DNA from 3 places in the Streptosporangium oxazolinicum genome. Region 1 is predicted to be linked to each of the others. Evidence: predicted binding sites of a transcription regulator. Region 1 holds the regulator's gene; each other region holds the start of a gene.

Region 1 (9,977 bases):
CGCGGTCTACGTCCAGGCCAACTGGCCGCTCGACCGTTCCCTGGACGAGGTGCGCTGGCTGCGCGAGACGCACGCCGAGACCGGCTGGCCCACGGCCGTGGTCGGCTCCGCGGACCTCTTCGACGAGGGCGCGGCGGAGGTGATGCGCCGCCAGGCCGCGCTCACCCCGCTCATGAGGGGCACCCGGCTGCAGCTGCACTGGCACGAACGGCCGGAGTTCCGGTTCGCCTCCGCCCCCGACCGCATGAAGGACCCGGTCTTCCGCCGCAACATCGCCTCGCTCGCCGACCTCGGCTGGCTGTTCGAACTCCAGGTGTTCGCCGGACAGATGGCCGACGCCGCGAGCTTCGTCGACGACTTCCCCGACGTCACGTTCGTGCTGGTCCACGCGGGGATGCTCGACGGATCCGAGGCGCGCCGGGTCGCGGAGTGGAAACGCGGCCTGAGACTGCTGGCCGAGCGGCCCAACGTCGTGGTGAAGCTCACCGGCCAGGGCACGTTCGTGCACCGCGTGGACCGCGCGCTGATCGAGACGGTCGCGGACACCTGCCTGGAGGCCTTCGGCTCCCACCGCTGCATGTGGGGGAGCAACTTCCCGATCGAGAAGATCTGGACCGACCTGCCCACGCTGGTCTCCACCTGGCGGGAGGTCCTCTCCCGCCGGTCCGCCCAGGTCGCCCAGAACGTGTTCGCCGCGACCGCCCGCCGGGTCTACCGCCTGTGAGAGCCCGGGAGAAGACGCCCCCTCCCTCGCCTTCGCGGGAGCGGGAAGGGAGGCCCGGCCAGAAGGCCGGACCTCCTCGCGAACCCGGCATCGGCGAAGCCTCAGCCGAGACGTCGACTTCGGGGATCAGCTGCAGCCGCTGGTGGAGCCGCAGCCCTCGCAGACGTAGCAGCTACCGGCGGGGCGCATCTTGGTGCCGCAGGTCATGCAGAGCGGCGCGTCGGCGGTGCGGCCCTGGTGGGACTCCAGGGAGCCGCCCCGCCGCGGAGCCTCCACGGGTGCCGCCTCGGGGCGGGGCTGCGGCTCCTCGATGGGAGCCGAGGTGGCGAGTTCGGCGATGACCTCGTCGGCGGTGTGGATCGGGGCCGGGTCCTCACCGCGCTGCTGGGCGGCGCGCTCGGAGGCGGAGAAGATCCCGAGGGCGGCGCGGTCGTCGTAGGGCAGGTGGTCCAGGGCGAGGCGGCGGAAGATGTAGTCCATCACCGAGGCGGCGATGCGGACGTCCGGGTCGTCGGTCATACCGGCCGGGTCGAAGCGCATGTTGACGAACTTGCCGACGTACGTCTCCAGCGGCACCCCGTACTGCAGGCCGATGGAGATGGCCACCGAGAACGCGTCCATGACGCCCGCGAGGGTCGAGCCCTGCTTGGACATCTTCAGGAAGACCTCGCCGAGGCCGTCGTCGGGGTAGGAGGAGGCGGTCATGTAGCCCTTGGCGCCGCCCACGGTGAAGCGGGTGGTGGTGCTGGGGCGCTGGTTCGGCATCCGGCGCCGGGTCGGGCGGCTGATCTCCACGACCTGGATCGCCGGCTCGGCGGGGGCCTCCTTCTCCTCGGTCTTCTTGCCCGAGGCCGAGAGGGGCTGGCCGACCTTGCAGTTGTCGCGGTAGACGGCCAGGGCCTTCAGGCCGAGCTTCCAGCCCTCCATGTAGACCTGCTCGATGTCCTCGATCGTCGCGGACTCGGGAAGGTTGACCGTCTTGGAGATGGCCCCGGACAGGAACGGCTGGGCCGCGGCCATCATGCGGACGTGACCCATGGGAGCGATCGCGCGCTCGCCCATCGCGCAGTCGAACACCTCGTAGTGCTCGCGCCGCAGGCCGGGGGCGTCGACGACGTGGCCGTGCTCGGCGATGAACTCGACGATCGCCTCGACCTGCTCCTCCTGGTAGCCGAGCCGCCGCAGCGCGCGGGGAATCGTCTGGTTGACGATCTGCATGGAACCGCCGCCGACGAGCTTCTTGAACTTGACCAGGGCGAGGTCGGGCTCGATGCCGGTGGTGTCGCAGTCCATCATCAGGCCGATGGTGCCGGTCGGGGCGAGGAGCGAGGCCTGGGCGTTGCGGTAGCCGTTCTTGTCACCGAGCCGCAGGCACTCGTTCCACTGCCGGGAGGCCTCGCGGTGGATGGCCCCGTCGATCTCGTCAAACGTGCGCAGGGCCTCGTTCGCGTCGTTGTGCTTGCGCATGACCCGCTTGTGCGCGTCGGCGTTGCGGGCGTAGCCGTCGTACGGGCCCACGACCGCGGCGAGCTCGGCGCTGCGGCGGTAGGAGACGCCGGTCATCAGCGAGGTGATGGCCCCGGCGACCGCCCGGCCGCCGTCGGAGTCGTAGGCGTGGCCGGTGGCCATGAGCAGCGCGCCGAGGTTGGCGTAGCCGATGCCCAGCTGGCGGTAGGCGCGGGTGGTCTGGTCGATCTTCTCGGTCGGGAAGTCGGCGAAGGTGATGGAGACGTCCATCGCGGTGATGACCAGCTCGGTGATCTTCACGAAGTTCGCGATGTCGAAGGTGTCGTCGTCCTTCAGGAACTTCAGCAGGTTGATGCTCGCCAGGTTGCACGAGGAGTTGTCCAGGTGCAGGTACTCCGAGCAGGGGTTGCTGGCGGTGATGCGGCCCGTCTCCGGGCTGGTGTGCCAGTCGTTGATCGTGTCGTCGTACTGGACACCGGGGTCGGCGCACTCCCACGCGGCCTTGCCCATCTTGCGGAACAGCTCCCTGGCGTCGATCTTCTCGATGACCTCGCCGGTGAGGCGGGCGCGCAGGCCGAACTCCTCGCCGTTCTCCACCGCGCGCATGAACTCGTCGGAGACGCGCACGGAGTTGTTGGCGTTCTGGTACTGGACGGAGACGATGTCCTTGCCGCCCAGGTCCATGTCGAACCCGGCGTCGCGGAGGGCGCGGATCTTGTCCTCCTCGCGCGCCTTGGTCTCGACGAACTCCTCGATGTCGGGGTGATCGACGTCGAGGACGACCATCTTGGCGGCGCGGCGGGTGGCGCCCCCGGACTTGATGGTGCCCGCGGAGGCGTCGGCGCCGCGCATGAAGGAGACCGGGCCGCTGGCGGTGCCGCCGCTGGAGAGCAGCTCCTTGGAGGAACGGATCCTGGAGAGGTTGACGCCGGAGCCGGAGCCCCCCTTGAAGATCACACCCTCTTCCTTGTACCAGTCGAGGATCGACTCCATCTGGTCGTCGACGGCCAGGATGAAGCAGGCGCTGACCTGCTGCGGCGACGCGGTGCCGACGTTGAACCAGACGGGCGAGTTGAAGCTGAAGACCTGGTTGACCAGGGCGTGCTTGAGCTCGTGGTCGAAGATCTCGGCGTCCTCGTCGGTGGCGAAGTAACCGTGCTCGACCGCCGTGCGCGTGTAGACGCCCACCACCCGGTCGACCAGCTGCCTGAGGCTCCACTCGCGCTGCGGGGTGCCGACCGCGCCGCGGAAGTACTTGGTGGTCACGATGTTGGCGGCGTTGACCGACCACGAGCGGGGGAACTCGACACCGCGCTGCTCGAAGTTGACCGAGCCGTCGCGCCAGTTGGTCATGACGACGTCACGGCGCTCCCAGACCAGCTCGTCATAGGGGTGCACACCTGGCGTGGTGAAGACGCGCTTCATCTTCAGGCCCCTACGTGGCCTCTTGCTCCCACGTGTCACCGCGCCGACAGTCTCCGTCATGACTTCCCCCTTCTGGAGCTCCGCAGAGCCCTCGAATCGGACCACACCAACGCGCCGCCTCACCCCCGGCGCCCGGGGCCTGCATCAGTCCCGCTCGGTGGAGCGCTCCGCGCGGAGCTTCTCGATCTCCGCCTCGAAGTCGGCCAGGGTCTCGAAGCCCCGATAGACGGAGGCGAAGCGCAGGTACGCCACCTCGTCCAGCTCGCGGAGCGGGCCCAGGATGGCGAGCCCGACCTCGTGGGCCGCGATCTCGGCGCACCCGGTGGCCCGGATGCTCTCCTCGACCCGCTGGCCCAGCTGCGCCAGGGAGTCTTCACCGACGGACCGCCCCTGGCACGCCCGCCGGACCCCGGCGATCACCTTGTCCCTGAAGAACGGCTCCGTCACACCGCTGCGCTTGCTCACCATGAGCAGGACGGTCTCCTGCGTGGTGAACCTGCGCCCGCACTCCGAGCACGTGCGCCTGCGGCGGATGGCCCCACCGTCCTCGGTGGCCCGGCTGTCGATGACTCGCGTGTCCATATGACGACAGAACGGACAATGCACGCGTGTCGCCTCCTTGACCTACCGAAGCGGCCACCCCACCTCACCCGCCCATGACACGCACGCCGAGACGCCCGCGCACACACCTTCGAATAGTCGAGGTGCGGTAATGGAAACACAATCTGTGGTGAAGGGTTGCGATGCAGCCACTAGATGTTGTGGTCCAACCGTAGAAGTGCTCGACCATGAACGCAAGTTGAAACGACCTTGTCGCACGAAGTCGCTGATCAGCCGTCACGTCCCGGCGTGTCGCCGCCCGAAGGAGGCCCCTCTCGCCCCGGGCGTCCCTTCCCTCACAATCACCCCAGGCGACCCGTCAGGAGGGACCTCTCACGTCCCCGGCGCCTCTTCCCTCACGATCGTCCGGAGACCTGTCAGGCGAGGCCCTTCAGTCGCGCCACCGACCGGGTCACCTCAGGGGGACGAGGCCCTCGGGGAGATAGAGCCGATCCCCCGGCCGGACCTCGGGGCCGGAGAGCCCGTTGAGGTCCATGATGCGACGGACCGCCGGGCCGGTGTCCGCCTCCTCCGTCAACGCGTCCGCGATCTCCCACAGCGTGTCGCCCGCGTGCACCGTGATCCGCGGCAGGCCCTCAAGACCCGCCCGCTCGCCCGCCGAGGCCAGGTCGACGCGCCCGCCGATCCAGAGCACCGCCAGGGTGAACAGCACGAGCACCGTCACCGCCACGATCCTGCCACGCCGGGTGAGCCGAAGCGGCCGCCGGGAGGCCCGCGGACGGCGGGAGACACCCGGACGGCGAGCGGCACCGGGACGGCGAGTGGCACCCGGACGGTGAGCCGCACCCGGACGGCGGGCGCCCACCGTGGGCGCCGCCGCCGATCCCGGCGCCCGTCCCGGCCCGGACTCGCGCCCGGCCCGCCGCCCGGTCCCCCACTCCGGCTCACGACCGGCCCGTCGCCTCCGGTCGCGCCCGGACGACTGCCCCGCCTCACGGCCGGACCCTCGCCCCGGCTCGCGTCCGGGCCGTCGCGACGCCTGCCCCGGCTCGCGCCCGGACTTCTTCACGGACTCGCGGCCGGACTCCCGCCTCAGCCCGGCCTCGGACCTTCGTACGGACTCCGGTCTCAGCGCGGACTCCGGTCTCAGCGCGGACTCCGGCGCGAGACCCGGCTCGGACCCCGGCTCCGGTCTCGGGGGCGGCACGAGCCGCAGGCGCGGCGCCCCCGGTGATCGCTGCGCCGCCCGGGACCTCGGCGTGACCCTGGATCGTGGTGTCGTCGCGGTCGGTTTCACGGTGCCCCCCATCCCTTCGACCTGGCCGAACACATGTCGAAGAAAGATCGGTGAATCGAACACGATGTCGATCGAACTCCCGTACGATGTTGTACACCACGGCGTCGCCGATTTCGAGGACATTCGAACAATTGTTTGAGTATGATCTTCGGCCGAGGTATGGTCGCTGTGTGCGACGTGTTAAATACAGACCGGGAGGCGAGGAGTTCGTATGAGCCAGCACAACGAGAACGGTTCGGCCGCCAGCGACCTGGCGGTGCGAAGGCGTGACTCCCTTGGCCTCACCCCCAGGCAGCGGAAGATCCTTGAGGTGATCCGCGATTCCGTGCAGCAGCGCGGTTACCCGCCGTCCATGCGGGAGATCGGCGAGGCGGTGAAGCTCACCAGCACCTCCAGCGTGTCGCACCAGTTGACGGCTTTGCAGCGCAAGGGCTACCTGCGGCGTGATCCGCACCGCCCCCGCGCCCTGGAGGTCCGCCTTCCCGGCGAGCCCGTGTTGTGGGTGGATCCCGACTCCGGTGAGGACGAGGCTCCGGTCAGCCGTCCGACCGCCGCCTATGTGCCTCTCGTCGGCCGGATCGCCGCCGGTGGCCCCATCCTCGCCGAGGAGAGCATCGAGGACGTCTTCGCCCTGCCCAAGCAGCTTGTCGGCGAGGGCACGCTCTTCCTCCTCCAGGTGACCGGTGACTCGATGATCGAAGCCGCCATCGCCAACGGCGACTGGGTGGTCGTACGCCAGCAGCCGGTCGCCGACAACGGCGACGTGGTCGCGGCGATGATCGACGGCGAGGCCACGGTCAAGACCTTCAAGCGCAGAGACGGCCATGTCTGGCTGGTCCCGCACAACCCCAACTACGACCCGATCCCCGGTGACGAGGCCACCGTGCTCGGCAAGGTCGTCGCGGTCCTCCGCAAGCTCTGACGCGAGCGTCCCGCGCAGGCTCGGAACCACCTTCCACGGGCTCTGGGACGTGGACTCCGAACCACCGAACCACACCGTTCGGGCACGGGCTTCGAATCACGCGCCTCCAGCCTCCGCGCGACACGCCGGAGGAGGCGCGACACGCCGGGTGGGTGGTGTCCCGAGGTCGGGACACCACCCACCCGGCGTTTTCACGTGACGGGATGTGCCGGGAAGTCCCCGCGCCGGGGGCACGGGAGCGAGGTTCCCGCAGCGACCCCGAGACCCGCGCGAGACGGCCTCCCCGGCCGCCTACGGGACGATGTTGACCAGCTTGGGCACGCGGACGATCACCTTGCGCGGCGCGCCCGACAGGAAGGACCGCACCTTCTCCGACGCCAGGGCCAGCGACTCCAGGTCCGCCTCGGAGATCTCCGGGGAGACCTCCAGCCGGTCGCGCACCTTGCCCGCGACCTGGACGACGCAGGTCACCGACTCCTGGACCAGCAGCGCCGGGTCGGCCACCGGCCAGCCCGCGGTGGCGACCGAGGCGGCGTGTCCCAGCCGCTCCCAGCCCTCCTCCGCCGCGTACGGCGCGACCAGGGACAGCATCACCGCCAGGGTCTCGGCGGCCTCCCTGACCGCCGGGTCGGCGGCGCCGGGCCCGGAGTCGATGGCCTTGCGGGCCGCGCTCGTCAGCTCCATCATCCGGGCCACCGCGACGTTGAAGCGGTGGGAGTCGATCAGCTTGGTGACCTCGTCGATGGTGTGGTGGACGACCTTGCGCAGGTTCAGGTCTCCCGCGGTGACGTCCACACCGGGCGCGGAGGCCGCACCGGCCTCCGCCATGACGCGGAACGCGCGGGCCAGGAACTTCTGCGAGGCCGCCGGGGAGACGTCGGCCCAGTCGATGTCGTCCTCCGGCGGCCCGGCGAAGACGACGGTCAGCCTGACCGCGTCGACACCGTGGGCGTCGATCTGCTGCCCCAGGTCGACGCCGTTGCCCAGCGACTTGGACATCGCCTTGCCGTGGTTGATGACCTGCCCCTGGTTCAGCAGGCGGGTGAAGGGCTCGACGAAGTCGACCATCCCCATGTCGTGCAGGACCTTGGTGAAGAACCTGGCGTACAGCAGGTGCAGCACGGCGTGCTCGACGCCGCCGATGTACTGGTCGATCGGCCCCCACCTGCGCACGCGCTCGACGTCGAACGGGCCCTCGTCGTAGGCCGGGTCGACGTAACGCAGGAAGTACCACGAGGAGTCGACGAAGGTGTCCATCGTGTCGGTGTCGCGCCTGGCCGGGCCGCCGCACTTGGGACAGGAGACGTTGACCCAGTCCTCGGCCGAGGCCAGCGGGGAGACGCCCTTGGGCGCCAGGGCCTCGCCGCGCATGTCGGGCAGGGTGACGGGCAGCTGGTCGTCGGGGACGGGGACCTCGCCGCAGTCGGCGCAGTGGATGATCGGGATCGGGCAGCCCCAGAAGCGCTGGCGGGACAGCAGCCAGTCGCGCAGCCGGAAGTTGACCGTGAAGCGGCCGGTGCCCCGCTCACTCAGCACCTCGATGATCTTCCGGATCGCGTCGGCCTTGGTCAGGCCGTCCAGCGGACCGGAGTTGACCATCGCGCCGTCACCGGCGGTGGCGACGCCGGTCTCGCCGGGGTCGGCCAGGCCGGTGTGCACGACCACCCGTACCGGCAGGTCGAAGGCGCGGGCGAAGTCCAGGTCGCGCTGGTCGTGCGCGGGCACGGCCATGATGGCGCCGTGGCCGTAGTCGGACAGCACGTAGTCGGCCGCCCAGACCGGCATGCGCTCGCCGTTGACCGGGTTGATCGCGTACCGGCCCAGGAAGACGCCGGTCTTCTCCTTCTCGGTGGACAGCCGGTCGATGTCGGACAGCTTGGACACCTCGACCCGGTAGGCCTCGAACGCCTCGCGCCGGTCGTCGGTGACGATCTCCTCGGCCAGCGGCGCGTCCGGGGCGACCACGAAGAAGGTCGCGCCGTACAGGGTGTCGGGACGGGTGGTGTAGACGGTGACCGGCTCGTCACGGCCCTCGATCACGAAGTCGACGTCGGCGCCCTCGGACCGGCCGATCCAGTTGCGCTGCATCGTCAGCACGCGCTCGGACCAGCCGCCCTCCAGCAGGGACATGTCGTCCAGCAGCCGGTCGGCGTAATCAGTGATCTTGAAATACCACTGGGTCAGCTCGCGGCGGACGACCTCGGCGCCGCAGCGCTCACACCTGCCGTCCTTGACCTGCTCGTTGGCCAGCACGGTCTGGTCGTTCGGGCACCAGTTGACCAGGCCGCCCTTGCGGTAGGCCAGGCCGCGCTCGAAGAAGCGGTTGAACAGCCACTGGGTCCACTTGTAGTACGAGGTGTCGCTGGTGTGCAGGCGGCGGGACCAGTCGAAGGAGATCGCGTAGCGCCGGTAGGAGGTGGCCTGGGTCTCGATGTTGGCGTAGGTCCACTCCGCCGGGTGCGCGTTGTGCTTGATCGCGGCGTTCTCGGCGGGCAGACCGAAGGAGTCCCAGCCGACGGGGTGCAGCACGTTGTAGCCGCGCTGGACCCAGTAGCGGGAGATGACGTCGCCCAGGGCGAAGACCTCGGCGTGCCCCATGTGCAGGTCGCCCGAGGGGTAGGAGAACATGTCGAGCATGTAGCGCCGCTCGCGCGGGTCGGCGGGGTCGTCGGAGGCCCGGAAGGGGTCCAGTTCCTCCCACCTGCGCTGCCACTTGACCTGCAGGGCCTGCGGGTCATAGTGCTGCTCGTCGCTCTGCATGTCGGCTCGCTCGCTCACGTCGATCTTCCTCGGGGTATGCCTGCGTGGATGGTCCGACCCGTCCGGCCCAATACAAAAACCCCCCGCTCACGCGGAGGGCAGCCGCATCGGCAGGTCGCTCAGGGACGGGAAAGCCGATGCGGCCCGATAAGCAGGGTCGCGGCACGCATAGGGCAAGACTATCGCAGCCCGCAAGGCGTATTCATGGCCGGAGGAAACAGGGCCGATCGCGGCGAACGGGGGACAGGGTCCGGCCAGGTCAGCAGAATGGAGCTTCCCGCGATCGCCGGGACAACGAGACCCGATGGCTATACGCCTGTTGTGACCTCGTATGTCTCTCGCGTTTACTCTTCTAACCGTGGCACATTCAGCAGAGCCGGGGCAGGGCCCGGATCCGATGGAGGTCGGCCTGCCCATGCAGGATCCACCGACCGATCCCACCGGACTCCAGTTCAGGGGGGCGTTCTCCAGTTTCCCTGCGAGCCCCCCCGCCTCACGTGAGACCATGCCCAATGCGCCTAATTCGGGCACCCGCGCGGGAGGTAAGGAAAGCATGGCCTCGGAGCAGTCCAGCCAGTCCCACCTGCCTTCGGCATGGCCGGAGGCTGCCGAGCCATCGGCCCCGTGGACGAACGACCCGCTCGGCACCGGTCCCCGGCTTCCCCTCCCGCAGGACGAGCAGCGGGGCGGCAACGGCTCCTCCTGGCAGACCTCACCCGCCTCACCCGGCGGAGGGCAGCGCGCCTCCGCCCCCCAGGCGGACTCCCCCGGCGGCGGCTGGCCCCAGAGCACCCCGCCCCAGAACGACGGTCGTACGCAGA
Region 2 (9,977 bases), on a different contig from region 1:
CGCGATGCGGACCCGCACGCTGTCCAGGTTCGACGAGGACGTCCCCGACGCGCTCCCGGACGACCTGGTCGGCTTCCAGACCATCCAGCGGCGTCAGGAGCGCGAGCGTCAGGAGGGCGGGCGTGACGAGCCGGTCGCCGAGGTGGTCTCGATCCGGAACTGACCCCGTCCTGACCGGCGGAACTCCGGGGCACCGGTCTCCTCCGGCGACCGGCCCTGAGGCGGGAGGCGGGGAGGATCCCGGGGTTTCGGAGGGGGAGAACGGGACGGAGAACGCGGACGGGGCGCGGCCGGTGGCCGCACCCCGTCTTCTCGCGCCTATCCGGCTACGCGTGCCGTGTCAACACGCCCCTGTCGGGTCAGTACGCCCAGCCACCGGGAGCGAAGTCCTCCCAGTGGTAGAAGTCCCAGTAGTAGCCGCCGTTGACCTGCGCGAGCTGGCTCTCGTCCAGCTCGGTGCCGATCTCGGACAGCGCGGACAGCTCCGGCTTGGCCTTTGCCATGTTGTTTCCCCTTTTCATCTAACAACGTGGCCAATGTCGCAATGTCCGGTTGTGAACCAGTGGTAGGTGGCTGCAATCCGTTCGCGGGCCCGGCCGGTGCCTCGGCGCGGGGCCCCGGCCCCCGGCCTCACACCGGCGGGTCGACCAGCGCCTCGGCGCGGGCGGTGGAGCCTGCCCGCACGTGAAGGCCGTGGCGCTCCCGGCGTGGGGACCGCCGCCGGGACCGGGTCCGACCTGCTAAGGGCCTGTTTTGTGGATCTTCGCCGTGGCGAGGATCGTCCAGGTGGATGCCCCGCGAGGCGGAGGAGGAGTCCATAACGGAGTTATGGGCGACGACAACGCCGCGAGGCGCCGCGTGGGCGACCGCAGTAGGCGAAAAGATCCACAAAACAGGCCCTAAGCCCGCAGGCGCAGCCCCCTCGGGGTCGGGTGGAACCCGGCGGCCTCCAGGGCGGCGCCCAGGGGGGAGTCGTTGATCGAGGTGCCGTCCGCCCGCTCGACGGTCAGCTTGCCCAGGGCGCCGTCGCGCACGGCGAGTGCGAGGGCGTCGACGGCGGGCTGGAGACGGTCGTCGCCGGAGAAGGACAGCAGGGTCTTGCCGCCGCGCTCGACGTAGAGGGTCAGGTGCCCGTCGACGAGCACGACCAGCGATCCGGCCTTCCTGCCGGGCTTGTGGGACACCTCCCCGGGATGGGCGGGCCACGGCAGGGCCGCCCCGTACGGATTGGCCGGGTCGGCGGCCGCCAGCACCACCGCCCGCCGGGTGTTTCCCTCCGGCCGCTCCGGCTTCCGCGCGCTCCACGGATCGGGCGCAGGTGCCGTGTCCGGGTGGTCGGGCGAGGGAGACGTGGCGCGCATCCGGTCGACGGCGCCGGGGAGGGCGAACTGGGCGCCGCCCAGCCCTTCCACGAAGTAGCCCCTGCGGCACCGGCCGCTCTCCTCGAAGGCGCGGAGCACCTGGTAGACGGCCGCGAACCCGCCCGGCGGACGCTCGGCGGTCACCGCGCCCCTGGTCACCACGCCGTGCCGCTCCAGAAGCACCTCGGCCTGGGCGTGGGCGCGCTGGGTGGCGTCCTCCGCGAGGGCGGGCAGCGCCCACCAGCGCCCGCCCACCGTGGGCGGACCGCTCCTGCTCGGCAGCACCGCCCGCCGTCGCCGGGTCGGGGCCGGGCGGTGCGCCGGGCGCCCCGTCCCGAGGACGGCGCGCAACGGCGCCAGCGTGTCACCGGTGATCCGGCCCGACCACACCAGATCCCACACGGCGGCGGACAGGGCACGGTCGTCCGGGACGGAACCGGTCAGGAGGGCGCCGACACGGGCGCCCAGCTCGCGGAAGAACAGCGCGCCCCCGCCGCCCAGCACCTCCAGCACCGCCTCGTGCACCGGCGTCAGGGTGATGTCGCCGGGGCCGGGCATCAGCAGCGGCGCGGTGTCGGCGAAGTAGAGCGACACCCAGCCGTCGCCGCCCGGCAGGGACCCCTGCCCCACCCAGATCACCTCGCCGGAGGCCGTCAGCTCGTCCAGGAACGACGGGTCGTACCCGGGCACCCGCGAGGGCAGGATGAGCGTCTCCAGCGCCGACGCGGGCACCGCCGCGCCCTGCAACTGCTCGATCGCGCCCACCAGCGCGTCGATCGGCGGCCTGCCCCGTTGCGGGGAGCCGGTGACGCCGTGCCAGGCGGGCGCGAAGGCGGCAAGGGTCTCCGGGGAGACCGGCTCCACCTCCTTGCGGAGCCTCGCCAGGGACCTGCGGCGCAGCATCCGCAGCACCCCCGCGTCGCACCACTCCTCGCCCCGGCCACCCGGCCTGAACTCCCCGCTCACCACCCGCCCCGAGGCGGCCAGGCGGCGCAGCGCGTCGGTGACGACCGCGGGGCCGAGACCGAACCTGGCCGCGGCGGTGCTCGCGAGGAAGGGGGTGCGCGTACGGGCGTGCCGGGCCAGCAGGTCGCCCAGCGGGTCGTCGACCGGCTCCAGGAACGCGTGCGGCACCCCCACGGGCAGCGGCACACCGAGCGCGTCGCGCAGCCGGGCGGCGTCCTCGATCGCCGCCCACCGCTCCTGCCCCGCCACCCGCACCCTGATGGCCCGCCGGGAGCCCTCCAGCGCGGTCAGCCACGCCGGGTCGCCCCCGCGCACACCGACGTCCTCGGCCACCAGGGGGCCGTGGGAGCGGAGCAGGTCGGCCAGGTCCTCGGCGTCGCGCAGCGGCCGGTCAAGCCGGGCCAGCTCCCGCTCGGCGTCGGTGATCACGTCGAGGTCGAGCAGCTCGCGCAGGTCCGCCTGGCCCAGCAGCTCTGCCAGCAGGCTCGTGTCGAGCGCGAGCGCCTGGGCACGGCGCTCGGCCAGCGGGGCGTCCCCCTCGTACATGAACGCGCCGACGTAGTTGAACAGCAGCGACGCCGCGAACGGCGACGCCTTGTCGGTCTCGACCTCCACCAGCCGGACCCGCCGCGCCTCGATGTCGCGCATCAGCCGGACCAGCCCCGGCACGTCGAACACGTCCTGGAGGCACTCGCGCATCGTCTCCAGCACCACGGGGAACGACCCGTAGCGGCCCGCCACGTTCAGCAGGTGGGAGGCGCGCTGCCGCTGCTGCCAGAGCGGCGAACGCCTGCCCGGCACGCGGCGCGGCAGCAGCAGGGACCGCCCCGCGCACTCGCGGAACCGCGCGGCGAACAGCGCCGAGCCGCCCAGCTCCTCGGTGACGATCCGCTCGATCTCGTCCGCGTCGAAGACCGCGACGTCGGACGGGGGATCGGAGAGCGTGTCGGGGATGCGCAGCACGATCCCGTCGTCGGAGTGCACGGCCTGCACGTCGACGCCGTAGCGCTCCCGCAGCCGCCGCCCGATCGCCAGCGCCCACGGCGCGTGCACCCGCGCCCCGTACGGGGAGTGCACCACCACCCGCCAGTCGCCCAGCTCGTCGTGGAAGCGCTCGACCAGCAACGTCCTGTCGTCCGGCACGTAACCGGTCGCCTGCCGCTGCTCCGCCAGGTAGGAGAGCAGGTTGGCGGCGGCGAACTCGTCCAGCCCCGCCGCCCTGATCCGCTCCAGAGCGGCCTCCCGCGCCGCGTCTCCCGCTCTCGTTTCCCCGTTTCCCGCTCCCGCGTCTCCCGCCTCCGGCTTCCCCGTTTTTTCCGCTCCCGTGTCTTCCGCTCCCGTGCCTCCCGTTTCCCCGCGTCCCGCTCCCCTGTTCTCCGCGTCCGCGCCTGCTCGCGACTCCCGTTTCCCCGCCTCTCCGCGTCCCGCTCCCGCGTCTCCCGCTTTCGCGCCTCGGGTGCCTCCGCCTCCCGCTTCGGCGTCCGCGCCCGCCGCCGACATCTCGCGGAGGAACGCGCCGATGGCCCTCCCCAGCTCCGCCGGTCGCCCGGCGGTGTCGCCGTGCCAGAACGGGAGCTTTCCCGGCTGGCCGGGGGCGGGCGTGACCAGCACCCGATCGGCCGTGATCTCCTCGATCCGCCAGGAGGTCGCGCCCAGCACGAACACGTCCCCGGCCCGCGACTCGTAGACCATCTCCTCGTCCAGCTCACCCACCCGGGAGGACTTCTCCCCGACCAGGAACACGCCGAACAGCCCCCGGTCGGGGATCGTGCCGCCGTTGGTGACCGCCAGCCGCTGGGCTCCGGGACGGCCCCGCAGGGTGCCGGTCACCCGGTCCCAGACGACGCGCGGCCGCAACTCGGCGAACTCCTCGCTCGGGTAACGCCCGGCGAGCATGTCGAGCGTCGCCTCCAGCGCGCTCCTGGGCAGCGTCCGGTAGGGGGCGGCTCGCCGCACGACCTCCTCCAGCTCGTCGACCGTCCACTCGTCCAGCGCGGTCATCGCCACGATCTGCTGGGCGAGCACGTCGAGGGGGTTGCGCGGGTAGCGCAGGTCCTCGATCCCCCCGCTCCTCATCCGCTCGGCCACCACGGCCGTCTGGACCAGGTCCCCCCGGTACTTGGGGAAGATCACGCCCCGCGAGACGGCTCCCACCTGGTGCCCGGCCCGGCCGATCCGCTGCAGGCCGCTCGCCACACTCGGCGGCGCCCCGACGCAGGCCACCAGGTCGACCGCGCCCATGTCGATGCCGAGCTCCAGGCTGGAGGTCGCGACCACGGCGGGCAGCCGCCCGGACTTGAGCGCCTCCTCGATCTGGGAGCGCTCCTCCTTCGACACCGAACCGTGGTGAGCCCTCACGATCTCCGGGACGACCCCCTTGGCCGCGCCCGCCTGCGCCATCATCGCCGCCGGGGTGGAGACGGAGGCCGGTGGCCCGGGGAACCCCTCGGACCAGTGCACCGGCTCCGCCCCCGCGCTCTCCCCGGCTCGCTCCTCGCCGTCCTCCCGCCGCTCCCACGCCAGCTCGTTGAGGCGGGTGCACAGCCTCTCGGCCAGCCGCCGGGAGTTGGCGAACACGATCGTGGAGCTGTGGCTCCCGATCAGCTCGAACAGCCGCTCCTCCACATGCGGCCAGATCGACCGCCTGGCCGGGGTCTCGGTCAGCCAGCGGTCGTCGTCGGTGTCGGGTGAGGGGGGAGGCGTGTCGAGCTCGGTCATGTCCTCGATCGGGACGACCACCTCGACCTCGATCTCCTTGTCGGAGGGTGGCTGGACCACGGTCGCCGGGCGCGCTCCGCCCAGGAAGGCGGCGACCTCGCTCACCGGCCGCACGGTCGCCGACAGGCCGATCCGCTGGGCGGGCCGGGGCAGGAGGGTGTCGAGCCGCTCCAGGCTGAGGGCCAGGTGCGCGCCGCGCTTGGTGGCCGCCACCGCGTGCACCTCGTCGACGATGACCGTCTCCACGCCGCGTAACGCCTCGCGGGCCTGGCTGGTGAGCAGCAGGAACAGCGACTCGGGGGTGGTGATCAGGATGTCGGACGGCCTGGTCGCGAACCGGCGCCGCTCCTCGGGGGAGGTGTCGCCGGACCGGATCGCCACCGAGATCTCCGGCACCGGGAGACCGAGCCGCCGCGCGGTCTGCCCCAGCCCGGCCAGCGGCGCCCGGAGGTTGCGCTCGACGTCGACCGCGAGGGCCTTGAGCGGCGACACGTACAGGACCCGGCACCGCCTCACCGGCTCGCCGTCCTCCCGCGAACGCCTCCGCCCGCCTCGGGTGCCCGCACCCGCCGCCAAGCCCGTATTCGCCGGACTCCCGCCGTCCGTCGAGCCCGCGCGGGTGCCCGGGGCGCCCGTGACGGCGCCGCCCGCCGGGGTGCCCGCGCTCGCGATGGCGCCTCCGGCGTCGAGGGGGGAGCCGGGAGCGGAGGAGGCGAGCCGGTCGAGCGACCACAGGAAGGCGGCGAGCGTCTTGCCGGAGCCGGTGGGCGCCACCACCAGGGTGTTGTCACCCCGGGCGATCGCCGCCCACGCCCCCTCCTGCGCGGCGGTCGGCGCGGCGAACGCCCCGGTGAACCAGTCTCTGGTCATCCGGGTGAAGTGGTCGAGCGCTCCGCCCGCGCCCGTCGTCTCGCTCATCGTCGCCCCCTGACTCCCGATCCGGCTGGCAAACCGGGTCACCGCCCATACTGCACGGCGCCACCGACAGAACCCGCCACCGCCGCCCGGCGGACGGGGGCGGACGGCCAGCGCGTCACCTGCGGATACATGATCCACCGATCTCGCGGCCGGACCTCGGGAGACCGCGGGGAGACCGCGGGGAGACCGCTGGGAGACCGCTGGGAGACCGCGCCCCGGGGCGTTCCCGAGGTCTCGCCACCAGGACATGACGTCCGGGATAGGTTGGCTCCCTGTCGTCACGGACATGGCCTTGACGAACACACGACGCATTGAGTGGTGAGCTAACGGTGAGCATCGACCATCAGGCCATCGAGGCGACACGCGAGCGGATCAAGGCGAAGCACCTCAGGGCACACCGCCCGCCGAGCAGCGCGAGGGGGTTGCACCACTTCGCGCTGGTCTCCTCCGACGTCGAGACGACGATCGCGTTCTACCAGGACCTCCTGGAGTTCCCGCTCACGGAGATTTTCGAGAACCGTGACTACCGGGGGTCGAACCACTTCTTCTTCGACATCGGCAACGGCAACCTCCTCGCCTTCTTCGACTTCCCCGGCCTGGACCTCGGCTCCTACAAAGAGGTCCTCGGCGGGCTCCACCATGTCGCCATCTCCGTCGATCCCTCCACGTGGGAGCGCCTGCGGGGCAAGCTGGAGGCGGCGGGCGTGCCGCACACGGTCGAGAGTGGCGCGTCCATCTACTTCGCCGACCCCGACGGGGCCCGCCTGGAGCTGCTCGCCGACCCCCTCGGCGAGATGTACGGCTCCCGCGTGCTCTGACGACTCCGTACTCGACCCCCGACCGTTCGGGCTCTCACCTGCGGTGATCCTTCCCCCGTATGTCTCCCGTCCCGGTCCCGCCCGGCCGCGGGAGCGGGAGGCGGGGTGGCCGACGGCCCGGTGTCGTGCCGGGAGGGGACATGGCACACCGGAGTGGATCCATACTTGGGGCATGCGCCTGTCGGAATTCTGGAAGCGGATGAAGTCACACTTCGGCGACCAGTACGCCGATTCGTGGGCCCACGACTACGTCATCGCCGATCTCGGCGGCCGGACCGTGATCCAGGCACTGGCCGAGGGTGTCGGGGCCAAGGAGGTCTGGCAGGCCGTGTGCGGGGTGACCGACGTCTCGCCCAAGCTCCGCTGAGGGCCGATAAGCCGGTGAGCCTGAGGGCCGGTGAGCCCGAGGACCAGTAAGCCCGAGGGGCCCGGTAAGCCCGGAGAGCACGTGGGAATCCGAGGAGTCCTCGAAAGTCCGGGGCCGGGGGAGCCGGGGCGCCCCCGAAAGCCCGAGGAGCCGGGAAAGGAAATACGTGAGAGCCCGGGGCCGTAGTGAGGCCCGAAGGTCCTCCCGGGGCGGGTGAAGCCTCGGCCCCGACCCGCTCCGGCCCGGGGAGACCGGGGACGGTCAGGACGGCTCCGGGAGCGGGGTGAGGAGCCTCTCCACCGAGTCGGCCGCGTGCGCGGGATCGTCGGCGCTCTCCTCGCCGTCCGGTGCCCACAGGAACAGCCAGCCGTCCCTGACCGGCGTGGCGAAGACGATGGTCTGCCGGAGGCTGTCCGGATGCCACACCCACAGCACCGGGGCGGTGCCGCCGAGGGTGCGGCTCGCCAGCCCCCGTTGTCGCAGTTCGGTGGCGAGGGAATCAAGATGGGCTAGGCGTTGCTGCGTGAACGCGTTGGGCACGTCGGGCACCTCGGGTCGTTTCCCCTCAGGATCACCCCAGGTCAGCCCGGTTACAACAGGCCCAAGGTAATTCTCGGAAATGTCGCCTCCCGGATGGGTTCCGTACCCTTCGAGGCCATGACCCGCCGCCCGCGCCCGATCGGGCGCGGGCGCCTCCGTGGTGGTTCGCGACTCCTGTAACCCGTGGTGCCAACGGGCGGCGATCGAACAGTCGTTCGGCTATATTGAACAGGCCGTCACTCCTGGCGTGCCCTCCCGAAATTGTCGGCGGCACCCCGTAGCTTTCTGGCAACCGATCCAACCCGCGACCCTTCAGGGGGCTCCCATGGCAGCTAACGACCGCGAGAAGGCGCTTGAGACCGCACTCGCTCAGATCGAGCGTCAGTTCGGCAAGGGCTCGATCATGCGCCTGGGCGACGAGACCCGGGCGCCCATCGAGGTGATTCCCACCAGCTCCATCGCGCTCGACGTGGCCCTCGGCATCGGCGGCTTCCCGCGCGGCCGCATCGTCGAGGTCTACGGTCCCGAGTCCTCGGGCAAGACCACGGTCGCCCTGCACGCGGTGGCCAACGCCCAGCGCGGTGGCGGCATCGCCGCGTTCATCGACGCCGAGCACGCGCTCGACCCGGAGTACGCCCAGAAGCTGGGCGTCGACACCGACGCGCTGCTCGTCTCCCAGCCCGACACCGGTGAGCAGGCGCTGGAGATCGCCGACATGCTGATCCGGTCCGGCGCCGTCGACCTGCTGGTCATCGACTCGGTCGCGGCCCTGGTGCCCAAGGCCGAAATCGAGGGCGAGATGGGCGACAGCCACGTCGGTCTCCAGGCCCGCCTGATGTCCCAGGCGCTGCGCAAGGTCGCCGGCGCGCTCAACAACACCGGCACCACCGCGATCTTCATCAACCAGCTCCGCGAGAAGATCGGCGTCATGTTCGGCTCGCCCGAGACCACGACCGGTGGAAAGGCGCTGAAGTTCTACGCCTCGGTCCGTCTCGACATCCGCCGCATCGAGACGCTGAAGGACGGCACCGAGGCGGTCGGCAACCGCACCCGGGTGAAGATCGTCAAGAACAAGATGGCCCCGCCCTTCCGCGTGGCCGACTTCGACATCCTCTACGGCGTCGGCATCTCCCGCGAGGGTGGCCTGATCGACATGGGTGTCGAGCACGGCTTCGTCCGCAAGTCCGGCGCCTGGTACACCTACGAGGGTGACCAGCTCGGCCAGGGCAAGGAGAACGCGCGAAACTTCCTCAAGAGCCACCCGGACATGGCGAACGAGATCGAGAAGAAGATCAAGGAGAAGCTCGGCATCGGCCCGCGCCTCGACAACCCGGCCACCCCGTCGCCCGCCCCCGTGGCTTCGGCTCCGGCCGCCCCGTCCGGCCGTGCGGCCACGGCGTCCGCCGCGTCCGGTCGCGGTGCCAAGGCCGCCGCCGCTCCCAAGCCGGGTGACGCCTGAATCCGGGCTGATCGATGACGACGGGATCTGACTCCGGTCCGGCCGGTGAGGCCGGGCCGAGAGACTGGGGTGCCTGGCCCGACGAGCCTCGGGCGGGCTCACCGGGCAGGCGGGGGCGCGGGCGCGACTACGGTCCGCCCGTCTCAGGAGAGGGGTTCGGCGAGGAGACCGCGGAGCCCGTGGATGGCGCGCCGCGAGGCCGGAAGAAGCGTGCCTCCCGGCGTGGCGGGCGGAGGTCCGGGGGTGCCTCCCCCGGCTTCCTGTCCGATGGCCCCGACAGACACGACGGACTCGACAGACCTGACGGAGCTGACGGGCCTGCTGGATCCGACGGACTCGGCGGGTTCAACGGGTCCGGCGGGTCGGCCGAGGGGGCTTCGGCGAGCCGGAAGGCCGGGGCCGATCCGCAGGCGGTGGCGCGAGGCATCTGCCTGCGGCTGCTGACCATGGCACCGCGCACCCGAGCCCAGCTCGCGGAGGCGCTGCGCAAGCGCGAGGTGCCCCAGGAGGCGGTGGACGCCGTGCTGGACCGCTTCTCCGAGGTCGGGCTCATCGACGACGAGGCGTTCGCCGCGGCATGGGTGAGTTCGCGCCACGCCGGGCGGGGGCTCGCCAGAAAGGCCCTCGCCTCGGAGCTCCGCCACCGAGGGGTGGACGAGGAGACCGTGAAGGAAGCGGTGGATCGGCTCGACCCCGAGGAGGAGGCGGAGACCGCCCGTCGCCTTGTGCGCCGCAAGCTCTCCTCGACCCGGGGCCTGGAGCCCGCGGTCAGGACCCGCAGGCTGGCCGGCATGCTCGCCCGCAAGGGATACGGTCCCGGCCTGGCGTTT
Region 3 (9,977 bases), on a different contig from region 1:
CTGCACCCTGCTGTTCGGCCGTCTCCACGACACCGTGGTCGACAGCCTTGACATTCTCCTCCTCCGCGTCGTCAACCGGAACCAGGACGCGGCCGATCGCCGCCTTGACCCAGCGCGTCTCCACACCGGGGGCGATCTCCAGGATCACGTCGTCGGCGTCGATGGCCACCACGGTCGCGAAAAGACCCGTCGTGGTCATCACCCCGGTGCCCGGTGTGAGACTGTTCTGCATCTTGACCTGCTCCTGCTGCCGCTTGCGCTGCGGCCGGATGAGCAGGAAGTAGAACACCACGACCATGAGAGCGATCATGATCAGGCTCGAATAGTTGCCGCCCACAGGGCCGCTCCCTCTCTTGAGAATGACCGGCGAAAGCCGGACGCCATATACGGCCACGCCGCTCAGCACGTCAGCCTACACAGCCAGCCAAGGCTCGGAGTTTAGGCGAGCTGTTAAGAGCGCGGCAACGAAGTCACGATTCGGCACGCAAGGAAGTTCCCATTTCGATACAGTTGTCATCGATCTGTGATCAACCCTGTACGACTCCCCTACCGACTCCCAACGTTAGATTTGCCCGGGATCATCCTCAAGATCGATGAGGAAAGAGGCGCCGAAGGCGTCCGGCGGGGGCACCAGGCCCAGATGGGTCCAGGCCGCGGCGGTCGCGACCCGGCCCCGGGGGGTGCGGGCCAGGAGTCCCTGCCGCACCAGGAACGGCTCGGCGACCACCTCGACCGTCTCCGGCTCCTCCCCCACCGCGACCGCCAGCGTCGACAGCCCCACCGGCCCGCCGCCGAACTTGCGCAGCAGCGCTCCGAGCACCGCCCGGTCGAGCCGGTCGAGCCCCTCGGCGTCGACCTCGTAGAGGTTGAGCGCGGCGGAGGCGACATCCCGGGTGACGACGCCCTCGGCGCGCACCTCGGCGAAGTCGCGGACCCGGCGCAGCAGCCGGTTGGCGATGCGGGGGGTGCCCCGGGAGCGGCCGGCGATCTCACGGGCGGCGTCGCCGGGGAGCTCGACGCCCAGCAGGCGCGAGGAGCGGTGCAGCACCTCCTCCAGCTCGGCGACCCCGTAGAAGTCCATGTGCGCGACGAAACCGAAGCGGTCGCGCAGCGGCGCGGGGAGCATGCCGGCCCGGGTGGTGGCCCCGACCAGGGTGAACGGGGCGATCTCCAGCGGGATCGCGGTCGCCCCCGGCCCCTTGCCCACCACGATGTCGACGCGGAAGTCCTCCATCGCGAGGTAGAGCATCTCCTCGGCGGGCCTGGCCATCCGGTGGATCTCGTCGATGAACAGGACCTCGCCCTCCGAGAGGGTCGACAGGATCGCCGCGAGGTCGCCGGCCCGCTCCAGCGCGGGCCCCGAGGTGATCCGGAGGGGCACCGAGAGCTCGGTCGCGATGATCATGGAGAGGGTCGTCTTGCCCAGTCCGGGACCGCCGCTCATCAGCACGTGGTCCGGCGGCCGGTTGCGCCGCAGCGCGCTCTGCAGCACCAGTGACAGCTGCTCGCGCACCCGCTCCTGGCCGATGAACTCCGCCAGGCGCCTGGGCCGCAGCGCCGCCTCGATGTTTCTCTCGTCGCCCTCGGCGTCCGGCGACACCAGGTCGCGGTCGGAACTCACGCCGCCCCTCCCTCGCCCGCCGCGCGGCCCCGCTCACCGTCTCCGGGCACCCCTTTCGTACGGCTCGTACGGCCGCGCCCCCGATCCCCGCCATCCTCCCGGGCAGTCCGGGCGACCCGGGCGAGCTCGGCCGCCGGGCCCCTCATCGCACGCTCAGCGCGCGGAGCGCGGCCTTGAGCAGGGCCGCGACCTGGGGGGTCCGGCCCTCGGCCAGCTCGGTGTCGGCCTGGGGCTCGACGGCGGCGACCGCCTCGTCGGCGTCTCGCGCCGAGTAGCCCAGGCCGACCAGCCCGGAGTGGACCTGGGCGCGCCAGGCGGGCGCGGCGGCGCGGCCGTCGAGCGCGGCGTTGACGGCCTCCTCCGGCGTGCCGAGCCTGTTCTTGAGGTCGACGATGATCCGCTGGGCGCCCTTCGGGCCCACCCCGGGGACCCTGGTCAGCGCCTTGACGTCGGCGGAGGCCACGGCCACCCTGAGCGCGTTGGGGGTGTGCACGGCCAGCATCGCGAGGGCGACCTTGGGGCCGACCCCGCTGGCCGTCTGCAGCATCTCGAAGGTGCCGCGCTCGTCGTCGGTGGCGAAGCCGAACAGGGTCAGCGACTCCTCGCGGACCACCAGCGAGGTGGCCAGCCTGGCCTCCTCCCCCGTCCTGAGCGTCGCCAGCGTGCCCGGCGTGCAGTGCACGAGGACGCCCACCCCGCCGACCTCGACGACCGCCCCGTCGGGCGCGATCGCGGTCACCTGTCCTCGCACCGAGGCGATCACTTCGCTGTTCCTCTCGGGTATCCGGCCCTGCCACGGCCTCGGAAGTAGGCGGCGGGGGTCGTGGTGGCGCTCGCGGCCTTCGCGGCGGCCTCGGCCAGCCTGCTCTGGGCCCCGCCCCGCCACACGTGGCAGATCGCGAGGGCGAGCGCGTCGGCCGCGTCGGCGGGCTTGGGCATCGCGTCCAGCCGCAGCAGGCGGGTCACCATCGTGCCGACCTGCTGCTTGTCGGCCGTGCCGCTGCCGGTGATGGCGGCCTTGACCTCGGACGGCGTGTGCAGCGCGACCGGCAGGCCCCTGCGGGACGCGCACAGGATCGCCACGGCGGAGGCCTGGGCGGTGCCCATCACGGTCCTGAGGTTGTGCTGGGCGAAGACCCGCTCCACGGCCACCGCGTCGGGCCGGATCTCGTCGAGCCACCGCTCGATGCCCGCCTCGATCGCCACCAGCCGGGCACCGATCTCGTCGTCGGCCGGGGTGCGGACGACCCCGACCTTGACCAGGCTCAGCGGTGCGCCGGGCCGTCCCTTGACGGCACCGAGCCCGCATCGGGTCAGCCCCGGATCGACCCCCATCACCCGCAGCTCGGGCAATCGCACCGACACGCCTCCGCTCGCCGAACACCTGTTCGGTGGCAGACTCTACCGCGTGAGAGCACCCCGCGCACGGCTCTCCCCCGGCCCTGTCGGAGGAGCCGGGGGCGGAACCGGCCTCACAGGTGCTGGGCGGCGGGGTCGGCGTCCCGGGCCTCTCCCACCCTGTCGCGGAGCCGGTCCAGGCGATTCATCACCGGCGAGGCCGAGATCCCGTGGATCACCAGGGAGGCCAGCACGGTGAAGGCGACCACGGCCCAGAGCTCCTCGGCGGGCACGCCGAAGTCGGCCTGGCCGAGGGCGTAGGCGAGGTAGAACAGCGAGCCGATGCCGCGGATGCCGAAGAACGCCGTCGCCACGCGCTCGCGCGGCCCCGCCCTGCCGCCCAGCTCGGCGAGCCACCCGGTCAGCGGCCGGATGACCAGGAGCAGCAGGAGGCCGACCGCGGCGCCCCGCCAGGTGAGCGCGGCCAGGCCGCCCACCGCGACGAAGCCGCCGAGCAGCAGGATCAGCCAGGCGGTGAACAGCCGCTCGATCTGCTCGATGAAGCCGTGCAGCACCCCGTTGTAGCCGTGACTGCGCTCGGCCGCCCTGATGGTGCAGGCGGCCACGAACACCGCGATGAAGCCGTACCCGTGCACCAGCTCGGTGAGGCCGTAGGCCAGGAACGTCGCGGCCAGCGCGACGAAGCCGTCGCGGTGCTCGGCCAGCCGCAGGTCGGACTTCTGCGCGCGGAAGAACAGCCGCCCCAGTCCCCTGCCGATCAGCAGGCCGCACACCACGCCCGCGGCGCACCGGTAGAGCAGGTCCACCAGCGTCCACTCGCCGATCCAGCCGGCGCCCCCGCTGACGGCCAGCGCGATCGCGGCGTACACCAGCGGGAAGGCGAGGCCGTCGTTGAGGCCCGCCTCGGAGGTGAGGGTGAAGCGGACCTCGTCGTCGGCTTCCTCCGAGTCGACGGGCTCGCCGACCTGCACGTCGGAGGCGAGCACCGGATCGGTCGGCGCGAGCACCGCGCCCAGCAGCAGCGCCGCCGCCAGGGGCCAGCCGAGCAGGCCGTACGCGGCGGCGGCCACAGCAAAAACAGTCAGCGGGAGCGTCCATCCCAGCAGGCGCCAGGTGGAGGACCACTCGCGCCGCCCGAAGGGCCGGTTGATGGCCAGCCCGGCGCCCATCAGCGAGATCAGCACGCAGATCTCGGTGGCGTGCTCGACCAGTGCCCGGTGGGCCACCGGATCGGGGTCCGGCAGGTCCAGGGGCAGGGCGTACAGCAGGAGACCGCCCAGCAGGCAGGCAAGGGGAAGGGAGAAGGGACGCCGGTTGAGGAGCCTGGGCAGTGTGGCCGCGAGTAAAGCGGCGACGCCCGCGACGGCAAAAATCAGATCAGGATTGCCCATTGTCCGCGTGATATGCCCTCGACCACGCGGACAAACCTCGCAGACAACACGAGGTCACGCCGAATGGCCGGATTACGCGTCGAGCTTCTCCATGACCTCGTCGGAGACGTCGAAGTTGGCCCAGACGTTCTGCACGTCGTCGCTGTCCTCAAGGGCGTCGATCAGCCTGAAGACCTTGCGGGCGCCGTCCTCGTCCAGCGGGACGTTCATCGTCGGCATGAAGCTGGACTCGGCCGAGTCGTAGTCGATCCCGGCCTCCTGCAGGGCCTTGCGGACCGGGACGAGGTCGGTGGCCTCGGAGACGACCTCGAACTGGTCGCCCAGGTCGTTGACCTCCTCGGCGCCCGCGTCGAGGACCGCGACCAGCACGTCGTCCTCGCCCAGCTCGCCCTTGGGGACGAGCACGACGCCCTTGCGGTTGAACATGTAGGACACCGAGCCGGGGTCGGCCAGCGAGCCGCCGTTGCGGGTCAGCGCGACGCGGACCTCGGAGGCCGCGCGGTTGCGGTTGTCGGTGAGGCACTCGATCAGCACCGCGACGCCGCCGGGGGCGTAGCCCTCGTACATGATGGTCTGCCAGTCGGCGCCGCCGGCCTCCAGGCCGCCGCCGCGCTTACGGGCGCGCTCGATGTTGTCGATCGGGACCGAGCTCTTGCGCGCCTTGGTGATGGCGTCGTACAGCGTCGGGTTGCCGTCCGGATCGGGTCCGCCGGTCCGGGCCGCGACCTCGATGTTCTTGATGAGCTTGGCGAACAGCTTGCCGCGCTTGGAGTCGAGCGCGGCCTTCTTGTGCTTCGTCGTCGCCCATTTGGAGTGGCCGGACATCGCCTAGAGCTCCCTCACCATCTCAGCGAAATATGAATGCACACCGACATCCCCGGTAAGTTCCGGGTGGAAGGACGTGGCGAGCAACGGTCCTTGACGGACCGCGACGATCCTATCCCCAGGTTCGGCCAGTGCCAGCACTTCGACCCCCGAACCCACGGATTCCACCCAGGGGGCGCGGATGAAGACGGCCCGCATGCCGCCTCGGCCGGCGAAGTCGACGTCGGCCTCGAAGGAGTCGACCTGGCGCCCGAAGGCGTTGCGGCGGACGACCATGTCGATGCCGCCGATCGTCTGCTGACCTTCGATCCCGCCCTCGATCCGGTCGGCCAGCATGATCATTCCGGCGCAGGAGCCGTAGGCGGGCATGCCCGCCTTGATCCGCATCCGGAGTGGTTCGAGCAGCTCGAAGGTCTCGGCGAGCTTCCACATCGTGGTGGACTCCCCGCCCGGGATGACGAGGCCGTCGACCGCCTCCAGCTCGCGGGGACGCCGTACGGTGACCGCTCTCGCGCCCACCGCCTCCAGGGAGCGCACGTGCTCGCGCACGTCTCCTTGCAGCGCGAACACGCCGATCGTGGGGACGATGGTCACCGATGGTCCTTCCCGCGCGGGTGAAATGCCCCTTCAGCGTATGGCCACCCCTCGGACGGCCCCAAACCGGTTCGCGCTCCGGCTCCGTACGGAAACCCGGAACGCGGCACGGGCGCCCCGGCGAACGTTCGGCGGGGCGCCCGTGACGGTGGGTGCCGGGTGATCGTCGGCGATCACGGCATGATCAGGGACGCTTGGTCTCCAGGTCCACGGTCTCCTGGATCCAGTCGATCCCGGGGGTCCTGGCGGCCGAGGGGTCGACCGGGCGCAGGTAGGTCCGCTGCACGCCGGGGACCCGGTCCTCGATCACGAAGGTCGCCTTGGTGTGCGCGGCGGCGCCCGGCTGCGTGACCTTCGGCACCACCTTGAAGTCCGCGGTGAGCTGGTCGCGCTCGATCCTGGTCAGCACGTAGCCGCGCTGGTTGTTGTAGAACTTCAGGTGCGGGTTGATCGTCAGGTACGGGTGGGTCGCCGGGTCGGAGTCGAGGCCGTCGCCGCCCGTGGAGACGGACGAGGCGACCAGCTCGGAGCCGACCGTGCGGGTGGTCGGGTCGTCGTAGTCGAGTTTGAGGTCACTCGCCCAGTGGGCGTGCACGTCGCCGGTGAGCACCACGGGGTTGCGCACCTTGGCGTCGACCCAGCCCTGGGTGATGCGCTGCCGCGAGGCGACGTAGCCGTCCCAGGCGTCCTGGCTGGTGATCTTGGCGGGCCCGGCGTTGTTGTCGCGCTGGGCGAAGAAGACCTGCTGGCCGATGATGTCCCAGCGCGCCTCCGAGTGCCGCATGCCGTCCAGCAGCCAGCGCTCCTGCGCGGCGCCGGTGATCGAGCGGGCGGGGTCGACCGCCGCCGGGCAGTCGCTGTAGCCGTCGCCGCAGCCCTGGTCGCTGCGGTACTGGCGGGTGTCGAGCATGTGGAAGGTGGCCATCCTCCCCCACCGGACGCGCCGGTAGAGCTGCATGTCGATCCCCCGGGGGATGGAGGCGCGCCGCAGCGGCATGTTCTCGTAGTACGCCCTGAAGGCCGCCTCGCGCCGGGCGAGGAAGTTGGGCTGGGGCACCTCGGGCTTCTCGGGCACCTCGTCGGCCCAGTTGTTGTCCAGCTCGTGGTCGTCCCAGACGACCAGCCAGGGGGCGGCGGCGTGCGCGGCCTGCAGGTCGGGGTCGGCCTTGTACTGGGCGTGCCGCTGGCGGTAGTTGGCCAGGCTCTCGGTCTCCGGCCCCTCGTGGTGGCGGATGTTGCCGCCGGGGATGGTGTAGGTGTCGCGCCGGTACTCGTACTGGTAGTCACCCAGGTGCAGGATCAAGTCGGGCCGCTCCTCCGCCAGGCGCCGGTAGGAGGTGAAGTAGCCGTGCTCGTACTGGGCGCAGGAGACGAAGGCCATCGCCAGGGCCGAGCCGTGGGAGAGGGCGTGCGGGGCCGTCCTCGCCCTGCCGATCGGCGAGAGGTACGGGCCGACCTTGAAGCGGTACCAGTAGTCCCGGTCGGAGGACAGCCCGTTCAGCTCGACGTGGACGCTGTGGCCCCACTCGGGAGTGGCGACGGCCACGCCCCGGCGCAGCACGCGGCGGCCCCGCTCGTCGCCGTAGACGTGCCACTCGACGGGGAAGGGCCGGGTGGGCATGCCGCCCAGGCCGTCCTCGGCGAGCGGCTGGGGCGCCAGGCGGGTCCAGATCACGAAGCCGCCGGAGTCGGGGTCGCCGCAGGCGACGCCGAGGGTGAAGGGGTCCGAGCGCAGGCCGCGGGAGGCCAGGGACGCCAGGGACTCAGCGCTCTCCTGGGCGGGCTCGGGTCCGGCGTGCGCGGCGGCGGGGATCCCCGCCGCCGCGCCGGCCGCGATACCGGTGACGAGAAAGGATCGGCGGGTGAACTTCGACAAGGGAACCTCCCGGGTGATCGGGCTCGAACGCCCGTCAGCCTCGCGGAGCAGCATGACTGCGGAGTTAACTCCCCCTGTCAGGAAAAAGGCGACCTCCATCACAGAGATCGCCTGATTCCCGGCTTTCCGGGCCTTCTCCGGCCTCTGCGGGCCGTGGAGCCGCGCCCTACCAGCCGCGCTCGGCCAGCCGGTGCGGGGCGGGGATGTCGTCGACGTTGATGCCGACCATGGCCTCACCCAGACCTCGGGAGACCTTCGCGACGACGTCGGGGTCATCGTAGAAGGTGGTGGCCTTGACGATCGCGGAGGCGCGCTCGGCGGGGTTGCCGGACTTGAAGATGCCCGAGCCGACGAACACCCCCTCGGCGCCGAGTTGCATCATCATCGCCGCGTCGGCCGGGGTGGCGATGCCACCGGCGGTGAACAGCACGACCGGCAGCTTGCCGGTCCTGGCGACCTCGGCGACCAGCTCGTACGGCGCCTGGAGCTCCTTGGCCGCGACGTAGAGCTCGTCCTCGGGCAGCGAGCCCAGACGCTTGATCTCGCCCCTGATCTTGCGCATGTGGGTGGTGGCGTTGGAGACGTCGCCGGTGCCGGCCTCGCCCTTGGAGCGGATCATCGCCGCGCCCTCGGTGAGGCGGCGCAGCGCCTCGCCCAGGTTGGTCGCGCCGCAGACGAAGGGCACCGTGAACTGCCACTTGTCGATGTGGTTGGCGTAGTCGGCCGGGGTGAGCACCTCGGACTCGTCGATGTAGTCGACGCCGAGCGACTGGAGCACCTGGGCCTCGACGAAGTGGCCGATGCGGGCCTTGGCCATCACCGGGATCGAGACGGCGGCGATGATGCCGTCGATCATGTCGGGGTCGCTCATCCGGGAGACGCCGCCCTGGGCGCGGATGTCGGCGGGCACCCTCTCGAGGGCCATGACGGCGACGGCGCCGGCGTCTTCGGCGATCTTGGCCTGCTCGGCGTTGACGACGTCCATGATGACGCCGCCCTTGAGCATCTCTGCCATGCCGCGCTTGACCCGGGCGGTTCCGGTGACGGTCGTCTCGCTGACTTCGGGCGTGCTGCTGGACACGGTCTCTACCTCACGACGGCTGGCTGCGGATCACGGGCCGTCCCGGGGACGGCCACTACGCTTCCATCGTAGGTGCTGGCGGCCTGCCGCCTTACACGACGCCTTGTCGCTCTTGGGCGATCCTCTTGGACAGGATGTAGGGCTTGCGCGTCAGGGAATGACGGGTTTGGCGGAGGCGAGCACGACCCAGACCTGTCCGGGGGCGAAGTTCATCGGCTCGCCCGTCTCGGTGGTGAAGACGGTGCCGTCCTTCTCCTTGGGCCGCGACCAGCGGGCCTTGAACGCCTGCCCGTCGCGGAGCACGATCGCCCTGCCCTTGCCCGTGCTGTGCACCAGCGGGGTGTAGCTCTGGTTCTTGTCGTGGAACTCCGAGCGCTCCGTCTTGGTGTACTGCACGACGATCGTGGGCGCGCCGAGCTGGCCGCCCTCGGCCGCCATGTCCTTCTTGCCGTCCTGCCAGATCAGCCACTTGCCCGCCGTCTTCGACCAGCCGAAGGTGAAGCTCGCCGCCGGGTACTTCACGCTGTACGTCTTGCGCGGCACGCCTCCCTCGGGGGCGTCGCCGAAGGTGAACCCGATGTCCTTGGCCTTGCTCGCCTTGGGCGCCCCGGCCAGCAGCTTCCGGGTCTCGGCGAACAGGTTGTAGGGGGCGAACCGCCCCGGCTGGCGGAAGTACGCGCCCGGCTGCCTGCTGTCGGAGACGTCGTAGAGCGGGGCCTCGGCGATGAAGGGGAGCATCTTGGTCTGCGCGCCCGAGTAGGCGAAGGCGGGCCTGCCGAACTGCGGGACGATGTGCAGGTCGGAGATGCGGGCGCTGCGGACCGGGCCGATCTTGGCCGGGATCTTCGAGGAGAAGACCGCCATCAGGCGGGTGAGGCCCGCCTCGACCTGCTCGACGTAGACGATGTCGGCGCTCTTCAGGCCGAGCTGCGGCTTGCCCGCCGAGGTGTTCTCGATCTTCGCCGTGAGCACCGCCCTGCGGGCCGCGCCGGGCAGGCCGGTGAAGGGGTGCGTCGGCTCGGGTGTGGGGGTCGGGGCCGCACTCGGCTCGCCGGCCGCGCCCGCGGGGGTGCCCGGCGAGGCGGGATCGTCGGAGGAACAGGCGGCGGCCGGGGCCAGGACCGCGACTCCCGCCAGCGTGACGGCGATCATCCGGGACACCCGCACGGCTCATCTCCTCAAGTCGGCCACTCGGTTACTCGGCCACTCAGTCGTGAATCGCCAAGAGCT

What was found. Region 1 encodes LexA, which represses DNA repair genes until DNA is damaged. Its sites were predicted from a motif close to TCGAACANNTGTTCGA; they were not measured.
Region 2: recA (recombinase RecA) is a predicted target of LexA. The motif match lies at 7,892-7,907, and genes of this name have one in related genera.
Region 3: ruvC (crossover junction endodeoxyribonuclease RuvC) is a predicted target of LexA. The motif match lies at 2,998-3,013, and genes of this name have one in related genera.

Annotation. Positions count from the first base shown of each region.
Region 1 is NZ_BAABAQ010000004.1:441,286-451,262, forward strand. It holds gene ABD817_RS14885 (amidohydrolase family protein) at 1-724, shown strand, start outside; gene ABD817_RS14890 (vitamin B12-dependent ribonucleotide reductase) at 851-3,676, opposite strand; gene nrdR (transcriptional regulator NrdR) at 3,761-4,222, opposite strand; gene ABD817_RS14900 (LysM peptidoglycan-binding domain-containing protein) at 4,629-4,901, opposite strand; gene lexA (transcriptional repressor LexA) at 5,686-6,396, shown strand; gene leuS (leucine--tRNA ligase) at 6,688-9,156, opposite strand; gene ABD817_RS14915 (collagen-like protein) at 9,710-9,977, shown strand, end outside.
Region 2 is NZ_BAABAQ010000010.1:224,781-234,757, forward strand. It holds gene ABD817_RS25560 (non-ribosomal peptide synthetase/MFS transporter) at 1-163, shown strand, start outside; gene ABD817_RS25565 (hypothetical protein) at 360-503, opposite strand; gene ABD817_RS25570 (ATP-dependent helicase) at 900-5,963, opposite strand; gene ABD817_RS25575 (VOC family protein) at 6,293-6,781, shown strand; gene ABD817_RS25580 (DUF3046 domain-containing protein) at 6,954-7,148, shown strand; gene ABD817_RS25585 (hypothetical protein) at 7,410-7,688, opposite strand; gene recA (recombinase RecA) at 8,014-9,147, shown strand; gene recX (recombination regulator RecX) at 9,162-9,977, shown strand, end outside.
Region 3 is NZ_BAABAQ010000002.1:46,371-56,347, forward strand. It holds gene yajC (preprotein translocase subunit YajC) at 1-337, opposite strand, end outside; gene ruvB (Holliday junction branch migration DNA helicase RuvB) at 563-1,621, opposite strand; gene ruvA (Holliday junction branch migration protein RuvA) at 1,764-2,384, opposite strand; gene ruvC (crossover junction endodeoxyribonuclease RuvC) at 2,381-2,965, opposite strand; gene ABD817_RS05620 (cation:proton antiporter) at 3,094-4,371, opposite strand; gene ABD817_RS05625 (YebC/PmpR family DNA-binding transcriptional regulator) at 4,444-5,196, opposite strand; gene pdxT (pyridoxal 5'-phosphate synthase glutaminase subunit PdxT) at 5,200-5,790, opposite strand; gene ABD817_RS05635 (alkaline phosphatase D family protein) at 5,975-7,666, opposite strand; gene pdxS (pyridoxal 5'-phosphate synthase lyase subunit PdxS) at 7,833-8,747, opposite strand; gene ABD817_RS05645 (DUF3048 domain-containing protein) at 8,898-9,914, opposite strand.